One region of the Pseudarthrobacter sp. AG30 genome, then DNA from elsewhere that is predicted to be linked to it. Evidence: riboswitches for the same ligand, from Rfam matches in the RefSeq annotation. Region 1 holds a riboswitch; the other holds the start of a gene.
What was found. Region 1 has a riboswitch for thiamine pyrophosphate ahead of thiC (phosphomethylpyrimidine synthase ThiC). Riboswitches for the same ligand answer to the same signal wherever they lie in the genome.

Region 1 (7,905 bases):
CACGTGGACCTTGAGGGTATCGCCCGCGCGGAACTCGGGAACATCGTTGCGCAGCGAAGCTGCATCGAGGGAATCGAGAATATGCATGGTTGCACTCCTGGTGAACGCCACAGGTCATTCACTTTGGGTCACGGCAGGCAGGTCCGGCCGCCGAAAAGCGGGCCGGATTGTTGCCGCCGAAGTAAAGGGGTCCGGCCGCTTCAATGGTTGATGAGGCCGGTTGTCCGGCTGTTGGCCGCGCTACCCCCTGTGGCAGGTGCGGACCCAGCAGACACAAAGACCAATTTTGCCACAGTGCAGGGGTTACGCCAACTTGGGTCCGGCGCGGAAGCTATTCCTGTACCCCCGGCCCGGCGTCCGGGCGGCGGGCCAACCTTCCGGCCACGATGTCGAATCCCAGGTTGTGCAGTTCGGTGCGGTCGGCACGCGGAAGATTGCCGGCGTCGAACGCCTCCAGGAGGTCCGGGCGGCGTTCGGCCGTCCTGCGGTATTGCTCGTGCCGGCGCCACTGCGCGATCTTGCCGTGGTTTCCGGTGAGCAGGACCGCGGGGACCTCGCGGTCCCGCCATACGGACGGCTTGGTGTAGACCGGATATTCCAGCAGGCCGTCGGAGTGGGACTCCTCAACCAAGGACTCAGGGTTGCCCACCACACCCGGCAGGAGCCTGCCGATGGCCTCGACCATGGCCAGGACAGCGACTTCCCCGCCATTGAGCACGTAGTCGCCAAGGCTTACGGGGCGGACGGTGAAGTGCTCCTGTGCCCACTCGATGACGCGCTCGTCGATGCCTTCATAGCGGCCACAGGCGAAAGCAAGGTGCTCTTCCTCTGCCAGTTCATAAGCCAGAGCCTGCGTGAACCTCTCGCCGGCGGGAGATGGAACGATCAGGACAGGTTTGTGCTGCGGATCGGGACGGCCCTGGGCCACCGCTGAGAGGGCCTGCGCCCACGGTTCGGGCTTCATGACCATCCCCGCGCCTCCGCCGTACGGAGTGTCGTCCACGGAACGGTGCTTGTCGGTGGTGAAGCTGCGGAGGTCGTGGACATGCAGGTCCAGGATCCCGTCCTGGCGGGCCTTGCCGATCAGCGAGAGCTCCAGCGGGGCAAGGTATTCGGGGAAGATGCTGACGACGTCGATCCGCATCTATTCCCGGCCTTCTGGTTCCGGGGATGCGGCGTCGCCGGCGTTCAGTTCGAAGAGGCCGTCCGGCGGGGTGAGCAGGACGAAGCCCTCCTCAAGGTTGACCTCGGGCACAATCTGCTCCACGAAGGGAACCAGGATCTCTTCGCCCGCCGGGGTGGTCACGGTCAGCAGGTCCTGGACGGGCATGGTGGCCAGGGCAGTCACCTTTCCCACCACCTGTGAGCCGACCCGCGCCTGGAGGCCGACGAGTTCGTGCTCGTACCAGCCTTCGTCGTCATCCTCGTCGAGTTCTTCCGTTTCGATGAACAGCTTCGCGCCGCGGAGGGTTTCGGCCTTGTTGCGGTCCTTCACTTCCGCGAAGCCCAGCAGCAGGATGTCCTTGTTCCAGCGCGCACTGTCCACCGTCAAGGGGCCGGACGCGGCAGGTTCAACGACGAACTCCGTGCCGGGGACAAACCTGTCGTCGGGGGCATCGGTCAGCACCTGGACCGTGACTTCCCCGCGAATGCCGTGCGGCTTGCCGATCCGCGCCACCTGAAGCTGCATCTGTTCCTCTGTTCCGGGTTGTGGTTGGTGTGGGGTGAAAGCACTGTGTTGATCAAAGCAGTCCGGCCCCTCCACCAGGTGGTGGAGGGGCCGGAGCAGAACTAAGTGTTGCCGAGCGCTCAGCGGCGGCGGTCGGTATCGACGACGTCGACCCTGACCGGTTCGCCGCCGGCCAGTGCTGCCACCACGGTGCGCAGTGCGCGTGCGGTGCGGCCCTGGCGGCCAATCACCCGTCCGAGGTCATCCTGGTGAACCCGCACTTCGAGGGTGTCCCCGCGGCGGTTGTTCTTCGAACTGACCTTGACGTCGTCCGGGGAATCAACGATTCCACGGACCAGGTGCTCCAGCGCTTCTGCCAGCAATCTACTCAGCCTCGGTGGTCTCAGCTTCGGCGTCGGCCGGGGCCTCGGCAGCGTCAGACTTGGAGGCCTTTTTGGTGATGGCTTCCGGGATGATGACCGAGCCCTTCTCCGGAGCTACGAAAGCGTCCTTCGCGACCTTGGTCTTGAGGGTGCCTTCCTGGCCCGGGAGGCCCTTGAACTTCTGCCAGTCACCGGTGATCTTCAGGATGGCGGCAACCTGCTCGGACGGCTGGGCGCCGACGGACAGCCAGTACTGGGCACGCTCGGAGTTGACCTCGATGAACGAGGGCTCTTCGGTGGGGTGGTACTTGCCGATCTCCTCGATGGCGCGGCCGTCACGCTTGGTGCGTGAGTCCGCGACGACGATGCGGTAGTACGGGGCGCGCATCTTGCCGAAGCGCTTAAGGCGAATCTTTACGGCCACTTTTGTGGTCACTCCTGTTTCAGAAAAGGGGTGAACCCGGCGTTCTGCACCCGTGGGGCGGGCCGTACTTGCCGGTTCGAAGGACAGGATCCGGACGCGGAGAGAGGGGCCACGCAGATCGAGTACCTGTTTATTGTGCCAGATCAGCGAACTTATTTCGACTCGGCGTCGCCGCGCTTCGCGCCGGCGCCGGCCGCGGGATGGGCCCTGCGGCGCCGGTCAGGCGGACCAGACGTACAGCCCGGTTCGCTCGGCGTCGTCCAACCCGGCCGCGAGCCTGGCGAGCTGCTCCACGTAGGTCCGGGCCTGGGCCGCGCCGAAAGGCATGTCGTCCTGCGCGGCCCACTGCTCGGCGACGTCTTCGAGGACGTTGCCCTCGCCTTCGGTCTCGTAGGACAGGAGGTCGGCCAGCGCACGGACCATGGCAGGCGGAACTGCCAGAAGGGAGTCGCTGGCGACATCCACCATGGTCAGCTCATAGTCGGCACCACCGGCGTGGACAGCAGTCCCGGCGAGGTCGCCGAGCTGTTCGATTTCGAAGTCGCTGACTCCCTCGATCCGCACGGCCTGGCTGCCAGGACCGACGTTCGCCGCGGGCGCGCTCCCTGCATCAAGGAGGCCGGCGCGTTTGAGCGCGGCGTCATGGGTGGCAACAAAGATCTCGGTGAAGCCCATGGCTGTTTGCCCTTCTTCCGTTGGCGGAACTGCGCGCCGGGCGCTGCCCGCGTCCCGGCCGTACTGAATCAGCCTAGTAGCTGGGGACCGGCAGGGGCACGCGCCGGGCCGGGCCGCACAGGACAGTTCTCGGCGCTGGCCGGCCTCCGCCGGCAGCGCAGCTCAGCGGACGGCCACCCGCAGCCGGTTGCGCCACGGATCCTCGAACCGGAGTTCGGCGCCGGTGTGGTGCGCGGTCACTCCGGCGACCTTGAGGCGGTCAGCCAAGGCGCCGACGTCGTCCCCTGAAGGAACTTCGATGAGGACTTCGCCCAGCCCAAGGGTGTCCTTGCGGGGGCCGGCCCCGCGGCTGTTCCAGACGTTCATGGCCATGTGGTGGTGGTACCGCCCGGCGGAAACGAACAAGGCCTGCCCGTGCCAGCCCGCCGTCTTTTCGAAACCGAGGGTGCCCACGTAGAAGTCGCGCGCCGTCTGGACGTCTCCCACCTGGAGGTGGACGTGCCCCACGCCTGCGGCCGTCACGCGCTGGCCTTCGAGCGATTCCTCGGTGAGGTGCTGGTCCAGGTAGCGCTGCGGGGGAAGGGCAAGGCTGTCCATCACCACGTCCGTCCCGTTCCAGGACCAGTTGCTGCGCGGCCGGTCCCAATACAGTTCGATGCCGTTGCCTTCCGGATCGGTGAAGTAGAAGGCTTCGCTGACCAGGTGGTCGGCGCTGCCGGTGAAGGACATCGGCTCGTATTGGGCCGCGGTGGCGATGGTGGCGGCGAGGGAGGCCTGGTCTTCAAACAGCAGCGCGGTGTGGAAGAGTCCGGCCTCTCCCCTGCCGGGCAGGTTCAGCCCGGGGGCCGGAGCCAGGTGGACCAGGGGGCGGCCAAGGCGGCCCAGGTACAGTCCGCCGTCCTGCTCGGCCACCACCTCCAGGCCCAGTGCGCGCTGGTAGTAGTCGGTCATGACCTTCATGTCCCCCACCTTGAGCATCACCGTGCCCATGGCGAGGTCGGCAGGAAGCAGGTCCTGGCTGTTGGCTGATGCGGTCATTGGAGGCTCCTTGGATTGGCGGCCGTCCCGATGGCGGCCTGTCACTTCTTAAAATTACTTGAAGCTTCAATTTATTCCAAGTCCCGGGGGCCACGTTGGGTCAACGGATAACGCGGCCGCCCAGCACGACGTGGTCCAGCCTGCCGATGGTCTCCGGGACCGCCCGTGGATCCTCACGACAGACGATCACATCGGCGCGTGCGCCTTCTTCCAAGCCGTCCGCTCCGAGCCAGCGGCGGGCTGCCCAGCACGCTGCATCCAGCGCTGCAGTCATCGGCAGGCCCGCACCGTGCAGGGCGAGGATTTCGTCCGCGATGCGGCCGTGGCCGATGACGCTGCCGGCGTCTGTTCCGGCGAAGATGCGCACCCCCGCTGCGTGGGCCTCGGCCACGCGCTCCAGCCTCCGCTCCCAGAGGGACCGCATGTGGGCTGCGTACCGTGGAAACTTCGGCTCCGCTTGGGCGGCAATGTCCGGGAAGGTGGCGATGTTGATGAGGGTGGGCACGATCGGCACGCCCTGCCCGGCGAACCGGGGCAGGTGCCGTGGCAGCAGCCCGGTGGCGTGCTCGATGCAGTCGATGCCGGCGTCGAGCATCTGGTCCAGGGTGTCTTCGGCGAAGCAGTGGGCCGTCACCCGGGCACCTTCGTCGTGTGCAGCCTGGACCGCGTCGCGGACGACGGCGGCAGGAAAGGACGGCGCCAGGTCACCGGCGCCCCGGTCGATCCAGTCCCCCACCAGTTTGACCCAGCCGTCCCCGTCCCGGGCCTGCTTGCGCACGGCCTCAACGAGGTCCTCGGGTTCGACCTCGTGGGCGAAACCGCGCAGGTAGCGCCGGGTCCGGGCAATGTGCCGGCCGGCGCGGATCAACACCGGGAAGTCCGTGCCGCCCTGCATCCAGCGCGTATCGGCGGGCGAACCCGCATCACGGACCAGGAGGGTTCCGGCGTTGAGGTCCGCAAGCGCCTGTTCCTGCGCTACGGCGGCCTCCACCGGACCGGCCGGCCCCAGCCCGATATGGCAATGGGCGTCCACGAAGCCCGGCAATACCCAGCCGTCGAGTACCCGGTCGGGTGGCTGTGCGGGCCGGCGGAACGTGAGCTTGCCGCCCACGGACCAGAGTCCCTGCCGCAGGCTGTCCGGTGCAGCCAGGACGGGTCCGCGAAAGTGAATTATTCCTGCCATCCGGGCATCCTTTCGTTGCCCGGTCAGGCTAGCATCATCGATTGTTACAACGGGCTTCCGAAGGGCTGTGGTAGCTTCGTTGCTGACCACACGGGTGCCCCTGCAGGGGCTGAGATCGGGCTGCCGCAGCCTGCGACCGTTGAACCTGTCCGGGTAATGCCGGCGAAGGAAGTGAGTATTCCCTTGAGTACACAAAACACCCAGTTGAACCCTGCCCTGGTGCCGTCCGGTTCCGATGCGGCCAACGGTCCCGGCACCGGATCCAGTGGCGAATCCCAAGTGCGGGTGACGCAGTCGCTGAAGTCGCATTCACTGGCTTACATCGACGACGCCGGTTCCGGCATCCGGGTCCCGGTCACCGAGATCGCGCTGGAGCCATCACCCAACGGGCAGCCGAACGCACCTTTCCGGACCTACCGGACGGCCGGACCGGGAAGCGACCCCGTCCGCGGCCTGGAGCCCTTCCGTGCCGAATGGATCGTGGCGCGCGGGGACACCGAGGCCTACACCGGCAGGGAACGCAACCTGCTCGACGACGGCCGCTCGGCCGTGCGCCGGGGCGCTGCCTCCGCGGAGTGGAAGGGCGCCCGGCCGGTGCCCCGCCGCGCCGTCGACGGCCATACGGTGACCCAGATGCACTACGCCCGGCAGGGCACCATCACGCAGGAAATGCGTTTCGTGGCGCTGCGGGAAAACTGCGACGTGGAACTGGTCAGGAGCGAGGTAGCCGCCGGTCGGGCCATCATCCCGAACAACATCAACCACCCTGAGTCCGAGCCCATGATCATCGGCAAGGCGTTCCTGGTGAAAATCAACGCCAACATCGGTAATTCTGCCGTGACGAGCTCCATCGCCGAAGAGGTGGACAAGCTGCAGTGGGCCACCCAATGGGGTGCCGACACGGTGATGGACCTGTCCACGGGGGACGACATCCACACCACCAGGGAATGGATCATCCGCAACTCCCCTGTCCCGATCGGAACGGTTCCGATCTACCAGGCACTGGAAAAGGTCAACGGCGAAGCCAACGCGCTGACCTGGGAAATCTTCCGGGACACCGTCATTGAGCAGTGCGAGCAAGGTGTGGACTACATGACCATCCACGCCGGTGTCCTGCTGCGGTACGTCCCGCTCACCGCCAACCGGGTGACGGGCATCGTCTCGCGCGGTGGTTCCATTATGGCCGGCTGGTGCCTGGCCCACCACCAGGAGAACTTCCTGTACACGCATTTTGACGAACTTTGCGAAATCTTCGCGAAGTACGACGTCGCGTTCTCCCTGGGGGACGGGTTGCGGCCCGGCTCCACGGCGGACGCCAACGACGCGGCGCAGTTCGCTGAACTGGATACGCTGGCCGAGCTGACGCAGCGCGCGTGGGAGTACGACGTCCAGGTGATGGTCGAAGGCCCCGGGCACGTGCCGTTCCACCTGGTCCGGGAAAACGTGGAGCGGCAGCAGGAGCTGTGCAAGGGTGCGCCGTTCTACACACTCGGTCCGCTGGTGACCGATGTCGCGCCCGGCTACGACCACATCACCTCGGCAATCGGGGCCACCGAAATCGCACGGTACGGCACCGCCATGCTCTGCTACGTCACGCCCAAGGAACACCTGGGCCTGCCCAACAAAGACGACGTGAAGACCGGCGTCATCACGTACAAGATTGCGGCCCATGCAGCGGACCTGGCCAAGGGCCACCCGGGGGCGCGCGAGCGGGACGATGCTTTGTCCAAGGCCCGGTTCGAATTCCGCTGGCGCGACCAGTTCGCGCTGTCGCTGGACCCGGAGACGGCGGAATCGTTCCACGATGAGACGTTGCCGGCCGAGCCCGCCAAGACAGCGCACTTCTGCTCCATGTGCGGACCCAAGTTCTGCTCGATGCGGATCAGCCAGGACATCCGGAATGAATACGGCTCGGCTGAGGCGCAGGCGGCGCTCACTGAGGCGGCGTCGGGGATGCGGGCGAAGAGCCAGGAGTTCCTGGCCGCCGGCGGCAAGGTCTACCTTCCGGAGTTGCAGGTGCCCGCCGGCAGCTAGGAGGCCCGGGCCGGCTCGCTGCGGCTGACCTCGCCGATGAACTGCCTGATGGTCCGGTCGCCTTCCACCGAATCATGGGGCCGGTGCCCGCCCGCGGCAACGCGGTGCAGGGCACCGGTCTCCCGCAGGTAACCGGCAATCTCCTCGTACAGCGGCTCCCAGCCCCCGGTCAGGACCAAGGTGGGGACCCCGGGAACAATATGCAGGGGCGCTTCCCACGACGGGACCTGGAGCCGCAGCCGGCGCGCGGACCGTTTCTCCTCCGCGGTGGCAGGCTGCTGCAGGTCCGTGGCATAGACCCGCCGGACGAACTCCCGTTGGAAGTCCTCGTCACTGAGCTGGTGGCGGACCTCGAGAAGCGGCTTCATCAGGCTGATGTGTGCCGCCGTGGCCGGCAGCTCCGCGGTCAGGGAGAGGCACGCCGGTTCCACCAGGGTCAGGGAGTAGACGAGGTCGGGGCGTTCGACGGCCGCCATCATGGCAGGAATGGCTCCCTGGG
Region 2 (7,905 bases), on a different contig from region 1:
CGATATCCAGGACGACGTGGAGGACCTCCGGGTGGCGGAAACACCGAGCTTCGACGCGGAGGACGACGCCGAAATCCCGGCCGAAACATCCGAGTTTCCGCTCGCCACCGTCACGGCGGGAGGCCGGGAATTGCCGGCCGAACAGGCAGCCGCGGAAGAACAGCCCGGCTCGCTCACCATCGAATCCGGCCCGGAAGGCGGCAAAAAGTGAACATCGCCAGCCTGGCCCCGCTCGCCGTCGTCCTTCCCATCCTGGGCGCCGCACTGACCTTCCTCCTGATCCGGCACTCCCGGGCCCAGCGGGCGGTCAGCATCGGACTGTTGTCACTCACCCTGGCCCTCGAATGCCTCCTGTTGGCGTCCGCGTGGAACAGCGGAACCGCCGCGGTGACCATCGGCGGCTGGCTGCCGCCCTGGGGCATCGTGATGGTGGTGGACCAGTTCTCCTCGCTGATGCTGGTGGTCTCCTCGGCAGTGAGCCTCGCCGTGCTGGTGTACGCCACCGGGCAAGGCATGGCCGACGGCGACGAAGACGCCCCGGTCTCGATCTTCCACCCCACCTACCTGATCCTGGTGGCGGGGGTGTCCAACGCGTTCCTCTCCGGCGACCTCTTCAACCTCTACGTCGGCTTCGAGATCCTGCTGACCGCAAGCTACGTGCTGATGACCCTGGGCGGCACCGGGCCCCGGATCCGCGCCGGCGTCACCTACGTGGTGGTGTCGGTGGTGTCCTCCGTGCTGTTCCTGATCGCCATCGCCATGGTGTACGGCGCAACCGGCACCGTCAACATGGCTGACCTCGCCCTCAAGCTGGGCGACCTGGACCAAGGCACCAGGACCCTGCTGCACGTCATGCTGCTGGTGGCGTTCGGCATCAAGGCCGCCGTCTTCCCGCTGTCCTTCTGGCTCCCCGACTCCTACCCCACGGCGCCGGCACCCGTCACCGCCGTGTTCGCCGGCCTGTTGACCAAGGTGGGCGTGTACGCCATGGTCAGGACCGAGACGCTGTTGTTCCCCGGCGACACCCTGAACACGCCACTGATGGTGGTGGCGCTGCTGACCATGGTGGTGGGCATCCTTGGTGCGCTGGCGCAAAGCGACATCAAACGTCTGCTCTCGTTCACCCTGGTCAGCCACATCGGGTACATGGTGTTCGGGCTGGCCATGTCCTCCGTGGCCGGGCTGGCGGCTGCGGTCTTCTACGTGGCCCACCACATCACCATCCAGACCAGCCTGTTCCTGGTGACCGGCCTGATCGAACGCCGCGGCGGCAGCTCCTCCGTTGACCGGCTGGGCGGCCTGGCCAAGCTCTCGCCCCTGCTGGCAATGCTGTTCTTCATCCCCGGCATGAACCTGGCCGGCATCCCCCCGTTCTCCGGGTTCCTCGGCAAGGTGGGGCTGCTGCAGGCCGGTATTGAGCTGGGGACCCCGCTGGCCTACGCACTGGTGATCGGCGGGGTGCTGACCAGCCTGCTGACGCTGCTGGCCATTGCCCGCGTATGGAACCGGGCGTTCTGGCGGAAGCCGGAGGACGCCGAACATCCGGACCCCGTGTTGCTGGCCGGCCCCTCGGGGCGCGCCGCCGGTCCGGGCGCCAAACTCAACACGGTCACGCTCCTGCCGCGCACCATGGTGGGATCAACCCTTGGCCTGGTGGTGCTCGGCGTCGCGCTCACCGTGTTCGCCGGGCCGCTGTTCGGGCTCTCCGACCAGGCTGCGCGGGACATGCTGGACCGGGCCCCCTACATCCAGTCGGTCCTCGGCAGCAATACCGCCGTTCCGGCCACCGTGACGGGAGGAGGACGATGAGCCGCAAACGGATTTCGCTGCGGCAGGAGCTTCCCCTCCTGGTGTGGCTGGTAATCGTGTGGGGTGCCCTGTGGCAGGACTTCAGCCCCGGGAACCTGCTCTTCGGTGCCCTGCTGGCGGTAGGCGTTGCCAGGCTGTTCTACCTTCCGCCGGTGGAACTCAGCGGCCGGTTCAACATCCTGTACGCCGTGCCCTTCGCCTTTGCCTTCCTGGCGAAAGTGGTGGTCGCCAGCGGCCAGGTCCTGTACCTGGCCACCGTCCGCGGACCCAAGGTGACCAACGCCGTCGTCGCGGTGAAGCTCCGGAGCCACCAGGACCTGATCGTCACCGCCACCGGGCACGTGATCTCCCTGATTCCCGGCTCCCTGGTGGTGGAGGTGGACCGCCCGGCCTCCACCCTGTACCTGCACGCACTCAACATCACCTCCAAGCAGGACATCGAGGGCCTGCGGAACGAGGTCCGGTCCATCGAAGCGGGCCTGATCCGCATCATGGGGTCCGCCGAAGAACTTGAAGCCGTCCGAATGGAGGCGTCCGCATGATGCCCGTTGTCCTGGCGGTCACGGCCGTCATCTTCTCCCTCGCCGCGGGCGGGGCCATCATCAGGATTGCCCGCGGCCCTTCGCTGCTGGACCGGGTGCTTGCGGCCGATGTCCTGCTCGCCATCCTGGGCGGGGCCCTGTGCGTGGACATGGCCGTGAACCGGCACCTGAACAACCTGATGCTGGTGGTGGCCATCTCCATCATTGGGTTCATCGGGTCGGTCACGGTGGCCCGGTTCGTCGCCGACCGGAGGGTGAACCCCCATGAATCCTGACTTTTCCGGCGCGGACGCGTGGATCGACCTTGCCTCCGCGGTGTTCATGGTGGCGGGTGCGCTCCTGTCCCTGGGCGCCGCCATCGGGCTGCTCCGCTTCCCGGACCTGATGAGCCGCATGCACGCCGCCACCAAGCCGCAGGTCCTGGGCCTGTTCCTGCTGCTGGCAGCCATTGGGCTGCAGATGCGCAGCTGGTGGGTTTGGCCGGTCCTGGTGGTGGCCTGGATCTTCCAGCTGCTCACGGTGCCGGTGTCCGCGCACATGGTGGGCCGGGCCGGCTACCGCACCAAGCACCTGCACCGGGAGCTGCTCGCCGCCGATGAGCTTGAGGCCGTAGTGCAAAAAGCCGCCGCCGAGGCTGCCCTGACGGACAACCGCGACGACGGCGAAAACCGCCAGTAGCTAGACGATGTCCTGCGTCTTGGCGAAGCGGGTGATGGCGCGCTGGGTGCCCCGGTTGGCCAGGACCTGGATGATGGCGCTGACGGACGCGGAGATCAGTGCGAAAGTCAAGGCCGAACGCAGGCTGGTGGGCACGTCCTCGCCCTTGCCGCTGGGCGGCTTCTGCCCGGTGGTCTTTTCCCAGATGGTGTTGACGAGCTTGGTGCCGACCAGGCCTGCGCCCAGGCTCACCGCGGTACCGAGCAGCTTGATGAAGAGGTTCATTCCTAGTACTCCTTGCGGGCGGAAAACGGACTGCCTCCAGCCTAGCCGTACACCCGGACCGGTCCGGGCAAGGGCATGGCCGGCATCCTCTCGGGCCCGCTGACGGCGGTCCGCGGTCACATCCGGTTCAACAGCCGGCATGGCCGCCGCCCAGCCCCCGCCAGGTGTAAACTTGACCACGCCCAAACCGGGCAGTATTTACACGCGAACATCAACATTCAAAAACGACAGGGGAGCGCCGCCGTCGGACAACCTGGCCATGCCGGGCACCGCAGGTGGGCGCTGAGAGTGCGGGACAGCCGCAGACCCTCGAACCTGATCCGGTTAGTACCGGCGCAAGGGAGTCGAGTTCTCAAAGTGTCCGGCCGGACCGGCAACGGTCCGCCAGCCGGAGCCACTTTCCCCTCCTGTTACCCAGGAGGATCACATGAGTACTGCTGCAATCAAGAAGACCACCAGTAAGTCCTGGCGCGTCGTCGACATCGTGGTGGCGGCCTTGGTGGCCATCGCCGGCGGGGTCATTTTCTGGGCCTGGGACCAGGGCGCCGCCGCCCTGTCGGCCCCCATGAACGCCGCCTACCCGCCCTTGACCGGGATCCTGGCCGGCGGCTGGATGATTCCGGGCGTGCTGGGAATGCTCATCATCCGCAAGCCCGGAGCCGCCCTGTTCTGCGAAACTGTGGCCGCAACGGGCGAGCTCCTGATGGGTTCCCAGTATGGCGCCTCCGTCCTTTTCTCCGGTTTCATCCAGGGGTTGGGCGCGGAAATCATCTTCGCGGTCTTCGTCTACCGCAAGTTCAACCTGCCCGTCTCCCTCGTGGCGGGGGCGGCCGCGGGCTTCTTCTGCGGCCTGAATGACTCACTCGCACCGTGGGGCTGGAACATTGCCTACTCCGGGGCGGACAAGCTCGCCTATATCGTCCTGACCACGGTGTCCGGCGCCGTGCTGGCGGGCGCGTTGTCCTGGCTCGCCACCCGCGGCCTGGCCCGCACCGGGGTGCTGAGTTCCTTCGCGTCCCGCAAGGCTGCAACGGAGCCAGTTTTCTCCTGATGGCACCTTCCCAGGACGCCGCAGGAGGCGTGCGCCCTGCCGCCGTCACGGCCCGCGGCTGGGGCTGGCGGCATGCAGGCAGGGCCAAACCTGCCGTCCACGCCCTCGACCTGGATATCCGCCCCGGCGAGCGGGTACTCCTGCTCGGTCCCTCGGGTGCCGGGAAGTCGACGCTCCTGCATGCCCTCGCCGGGGTCCTGGGCGACATCAACGACGACGGCGAGGCCGGCGATGCGGACGAGTCCGGTTCGTTGCTGGTTGACGGCGCCCCTCCCCGCGAGCGTCGCGGCCGCTCCGGCCTGATGCAGCAGGACCCGGAGACGCAGGTGGTCCTCTCCCGGGTGGGGGACGACGTCGCCTTCGGCGCCGAGAACCTTGCCGTGCCCCGCGACGCCATCTGGGCGCGCGTGCACGAGGCGCTTGCCGACGTCGGACTCTCCCAGCTCCCGCTGGACCACCCGACGTCGGCCCTCTCCGGCGGTCAGAAACAGCGCCTGGCGCTGGCGGGCATCCTTGCGATGCGTCCCGGGCTGATCCTGCTGGACGAGCCCACCGCCAACCTCGACCCGGACGGCGTCCTGGAGGTCCGGGACGCCGTGGCACGCTGCCTCGACAAGACCGGGGCCACTTTGGTGGTGGTGGAGCACCGGGTTTCCGTCTGGAAGGACCTGGTGGACCGGATCGTGGTCCTGCAGCCGGGCTCCGCCTCGGATCCCGCCGTGCTCCTGGACGGACCTCCGGACCGGGTGCTCAGCGAGGCCCGGGCCATGCTGACGGCGGCCGGAGTCTGGGTGCCGGGGTATGTGCCGGCCACCCGCCGCCGGTCCGGCATCCCGGCCGCCGTAACCGGCAACCTCCTGCTTGCAGCCGAAGACCTGGCGGTCTCCCGCGAGCGTCCCCGCCGCAAAGGCTTCCGCAAGATTCCGCCGGTTCCTGTCCAGGAGGGTGTTGCCGCGCAGGTCCGGGCCGGCCAGGCGCTGGCCGTCACCGGCCCGAACGGCGCCGGAAAATCAACGTTCGCACTGACCCTTGCCGGGCTCCTTGAACCGGTGTCCGGAAAGGTGTCGGCCGCCGTGGACCTTAGCCGCGGTGCCGGGATCGACCCCTACGCGTGGAAGGCAGAGCAGTTGATCTCACGGGTGGGCACCGTGTTCCAGGAACCGGAGCACCAGTTCGTGACGGGCAAGGTGTTGGACGAGCTGCTGTTCGGGCCGCGGCACCTGGGCCACGGCGAGGACCGGGTGGAGGAGCTGCTGGAGCGGCTGCGGCTCACCCAGCTGGTGGACGCCAATCCCTACACATTGTCCGGCGGTGAGAAGCGTCGGCTGTCCGTGGCCACGGTCCTGGCCGCCAGCCCGCAGGTGCTGGTCCTGGACGAGCCGACGTTCGGGCAGGACGCCAACACCTGGGCGGAGTTGGCCTCGTTCCTCTCCGAACTCCTGGACGCCGGCACGGCCGTGGTGTCCGTGACCCACGACGCCGAATTCACCCGGGCTCTGGCCGGGGCCGAGCTGCGGATGGCCGCCACGGAACCGGTGGCGCCATGAGGCAGCAGCTGACCCTGGACGGCAACCGCGCCCTCCTTGCCCGGGCCAACCCGCTGAGCAAATTTGCCGCCGTCGTGCTGATCACCGCGGTCCTGGCGCTGTCCATCGACTGGGTTTCCGCGTCCGTGGTGCTGGTCTTCGAACTGATCCTTTTTCCCCTGGCCGGCCTCACCGTGTCCCTGCTCTGGCAGCGGGGCTGGCCGCTGATCCTCGCCGCCGCCATCGGCGGCTGGAGCACGTCCATCCTGGCGCCGGACAGCGGGAGGATCCTGCTCGACGCCGGCATCTGGACCATGAGCGAAGGCTCCCTCCAGCTGGGCATCGGCTTCCTGCTGCGGGGCTTCGCGATCGCCCTTCCGGCGGTGCTCCTGATGAGCTGCACCGATCCGACGGACCTTGCCGATGCGCTGGCACAGAAGGCGCGCCTGCCGCACCGGTTCGTCCTGGGAACCCTGGCGGCGATGCGCCTGGTGGGGCTCATGGCCGAGGAATGGCAGACCATCGGGATGGCCCGGCGTGCCCGCGGCGTGGGGTCGCGCGGCAACGTGGTCCAGCGGGTGAAGGCGACCCTGGGCCAAAGTTTCGGGCTCCTGGTGCAGGCGATCCGCCGCGCGTCGAGGCTTGCCGTGACCATGGAAGCGCGGGGTTTCGGCGGCGGGCAGCGAACCTGGGCCCGCGAATCGACGTTCAGTGTGCTGGACCTGTGGGTGGTAGGCGGTGGCGTCTTGATCTCCGGGTGCGCCCTCGGTGCGGCGCTTGCCGCGGGCCGTTGGAACATGGTGTGGCTGGGCAGCTAGCAGGGTTACCTGCCGGTACTATCGCATGTAGCGGGTAGGTCACCCCGGATACTCCCTCGGATGGCCATACCGCGACCTTCTATCTCATTTATGATATATTCGCGTCATGACTCAGGAGACCGCCGGCCACGTCGCCGCCATGTTGAGAAACGCCCGGACTGAGAAGGGCTGGACCCAAGGCCAGTTGGCTTCCGAACTCGGAACCAGCCAAAGCGCCGTCGCCCGGATGGAACAAGGCAAGCAGAACCTGAGCCTCAAGATGATCCAGCGGCTGGAGACCATCTTCGACCGGAGCATCGTCAACGTGGGCAAGCCCAGGATGACGCACCTGCGGGTGGAGGGCGGCCGCACCCTCTCCGGCGCGGTGGACGTCAACAGCAGCAAGAACGCCGGCGTGGCGCTGCTGTGCGCCAGCCTGATCAACCGGGGCACCACCGTGCTCCGCCGCCTCGCCCGGATCGAAGAAGTCAACCGCATCGTTGAAGTGCTGACCAGCATCGGCGTGGAATGCACCTGGCTCAACGACACTGATCTGCGCCTGCGCCGCCCGGCCGTCTTGGACCTGGAAGGGATGGACGTTGACGCGGCCCGGCGAACCCGCAGCGTCATCATGCTGCTGGGCCCCCTCCTGGACGAGTCACGGGAGTACCGGCTGCCCTACGCCGGCGGCTGCGACCTCGGCACCCGCACGGTGGAACCCCACATGCAGGCACTGCGCGAATTCGGGCTCTCGGTGGAAGCCACCGCCGGTTTCTACACGGTCCAGGCGCCTCCCGCGGACACCAGGGACCGTTCCTTCGTCCTCACCGAACGGGGGGACACCGTTACCGAGAATGCGATCATGGCGGCGGCCCACCGGCCGGGAACAACCGTGATCCGCAACGCCAGCCCCAACTACATGGTGCAGGACCTCTGCTTCTACTTGCAGATGCTCGGGGTGGCCATCGAGGGCGTGGGAACCACCACGCTCCGGATCACCGGCCGGCCCGTGATCGACGCCGAGATCGAGTATTTCCCGTCCGAGGACCCGATTGAGGCCATGAGCCTGATTACGGCCGGCATCGTCACCAATTCCGAGGTCACGGTCCGCCGGGTACCCATCGAATTCATGGAAATCGAGTTGGCCACCCTGGGCCAGATGGGGCAGAAGCTCGAAATCTCCGGCGAATACATGGCCCGCAACGGGCGCACCCGGCTGGTGGACGTGACCACCAAAC

Region 2: it holds a riboswitch for thiamine pyrophosphate, as region 1 does, so the genes downstream of both, DC347_RS11345 (ECF transporter S component) here and thiC (phosphomethylpyrimidine synthase ThiC) in region 1, are expected to answer to the same signal.

What each region holds. Positions count from the first base shown of each region.
Region 1 covers NZ_QEHL01000008.1:14,912-22,816, forward strand. Annotated here, with positions in the region: gene rplS (50S ribosomal protein L19) at 1-87, opposite strand, end outside; gene trmD (tRNA (guanosine(37)-N1)-methyltransferase TrmD) at 332-1,144, opposite strand; gene rimM (ribosome maturation factor RimM) at 1,145-1,690, opposite strand; gene DC347_RS07870 (RNA-binding protein) at 1,810-2,052, opposite strand; gene rpsP (30S ribosomal protein S16) at 2,054-2,476, opposite strand; gene DC347_RS07880 (hypothetical protein) at 2,696-3,151, opposite strand; gene DC347_RS07885 (VOC family protein) at 3,314-4,189, opposite strand; gene DC347_RS07890 (amidohydrolase family protein) at 4,290-5,372, opposite strand; TPP riboswitch at 5,453-5,560, shown strand; gene thiC (phosphomethylpyrimidine synthase ThiC) at 5,556-7,406, shown strand; gene DC347_RS07900 (alpha/beta hydrolase) at 7,403-7,905, opposite strand, start outside.
Region 2 covers NZ_QEHL01000012.1:132,405-140,309, forward strand. Annotated here, with positions in the region: gene DC347_RS11315 (Na(+)/H(+) antiporter subunit C) at 1-211, shown strand, start outside; gene DC347_RS11320 (Na+/H+ antiporter subunit D) at 208-1,809, shown strand; gene DC347_RS11325 (Na+/H+ antiporter subunit E) at 1,806-2,351, shown strand; gene DC347_RS11330 (monovalent cation/H+ antiporter complex subunit F) at 2,348-2,626, shown strand; gene mnhG (monovalent cation/H(+) antiporter subunit G) at 2,616-3,029, shown strand; gene DC347_RS11340 (DUF4235 domain-containing protein) at 3,030-3,293, opposite strand; TPP riboswitch at 3,513-3,653, shown strand; gene DC347_RS11345 (ECF transporter S component) at 3,721-4,344, shown strand; gene DC347_RS11350 (ABC transporter ATP-binding protein) at 4,344-5,891, shown strand; gene DC347_RS11355 (energy-coupling factor transporter transmembrane protein EcfT) at 5,888-6,688, shown strand; gene DC347_RS11360 (UDP-N-acetylglucosamine 1-carboxyvinyltransferase) at 6,795-7,905, shown strand, end outside.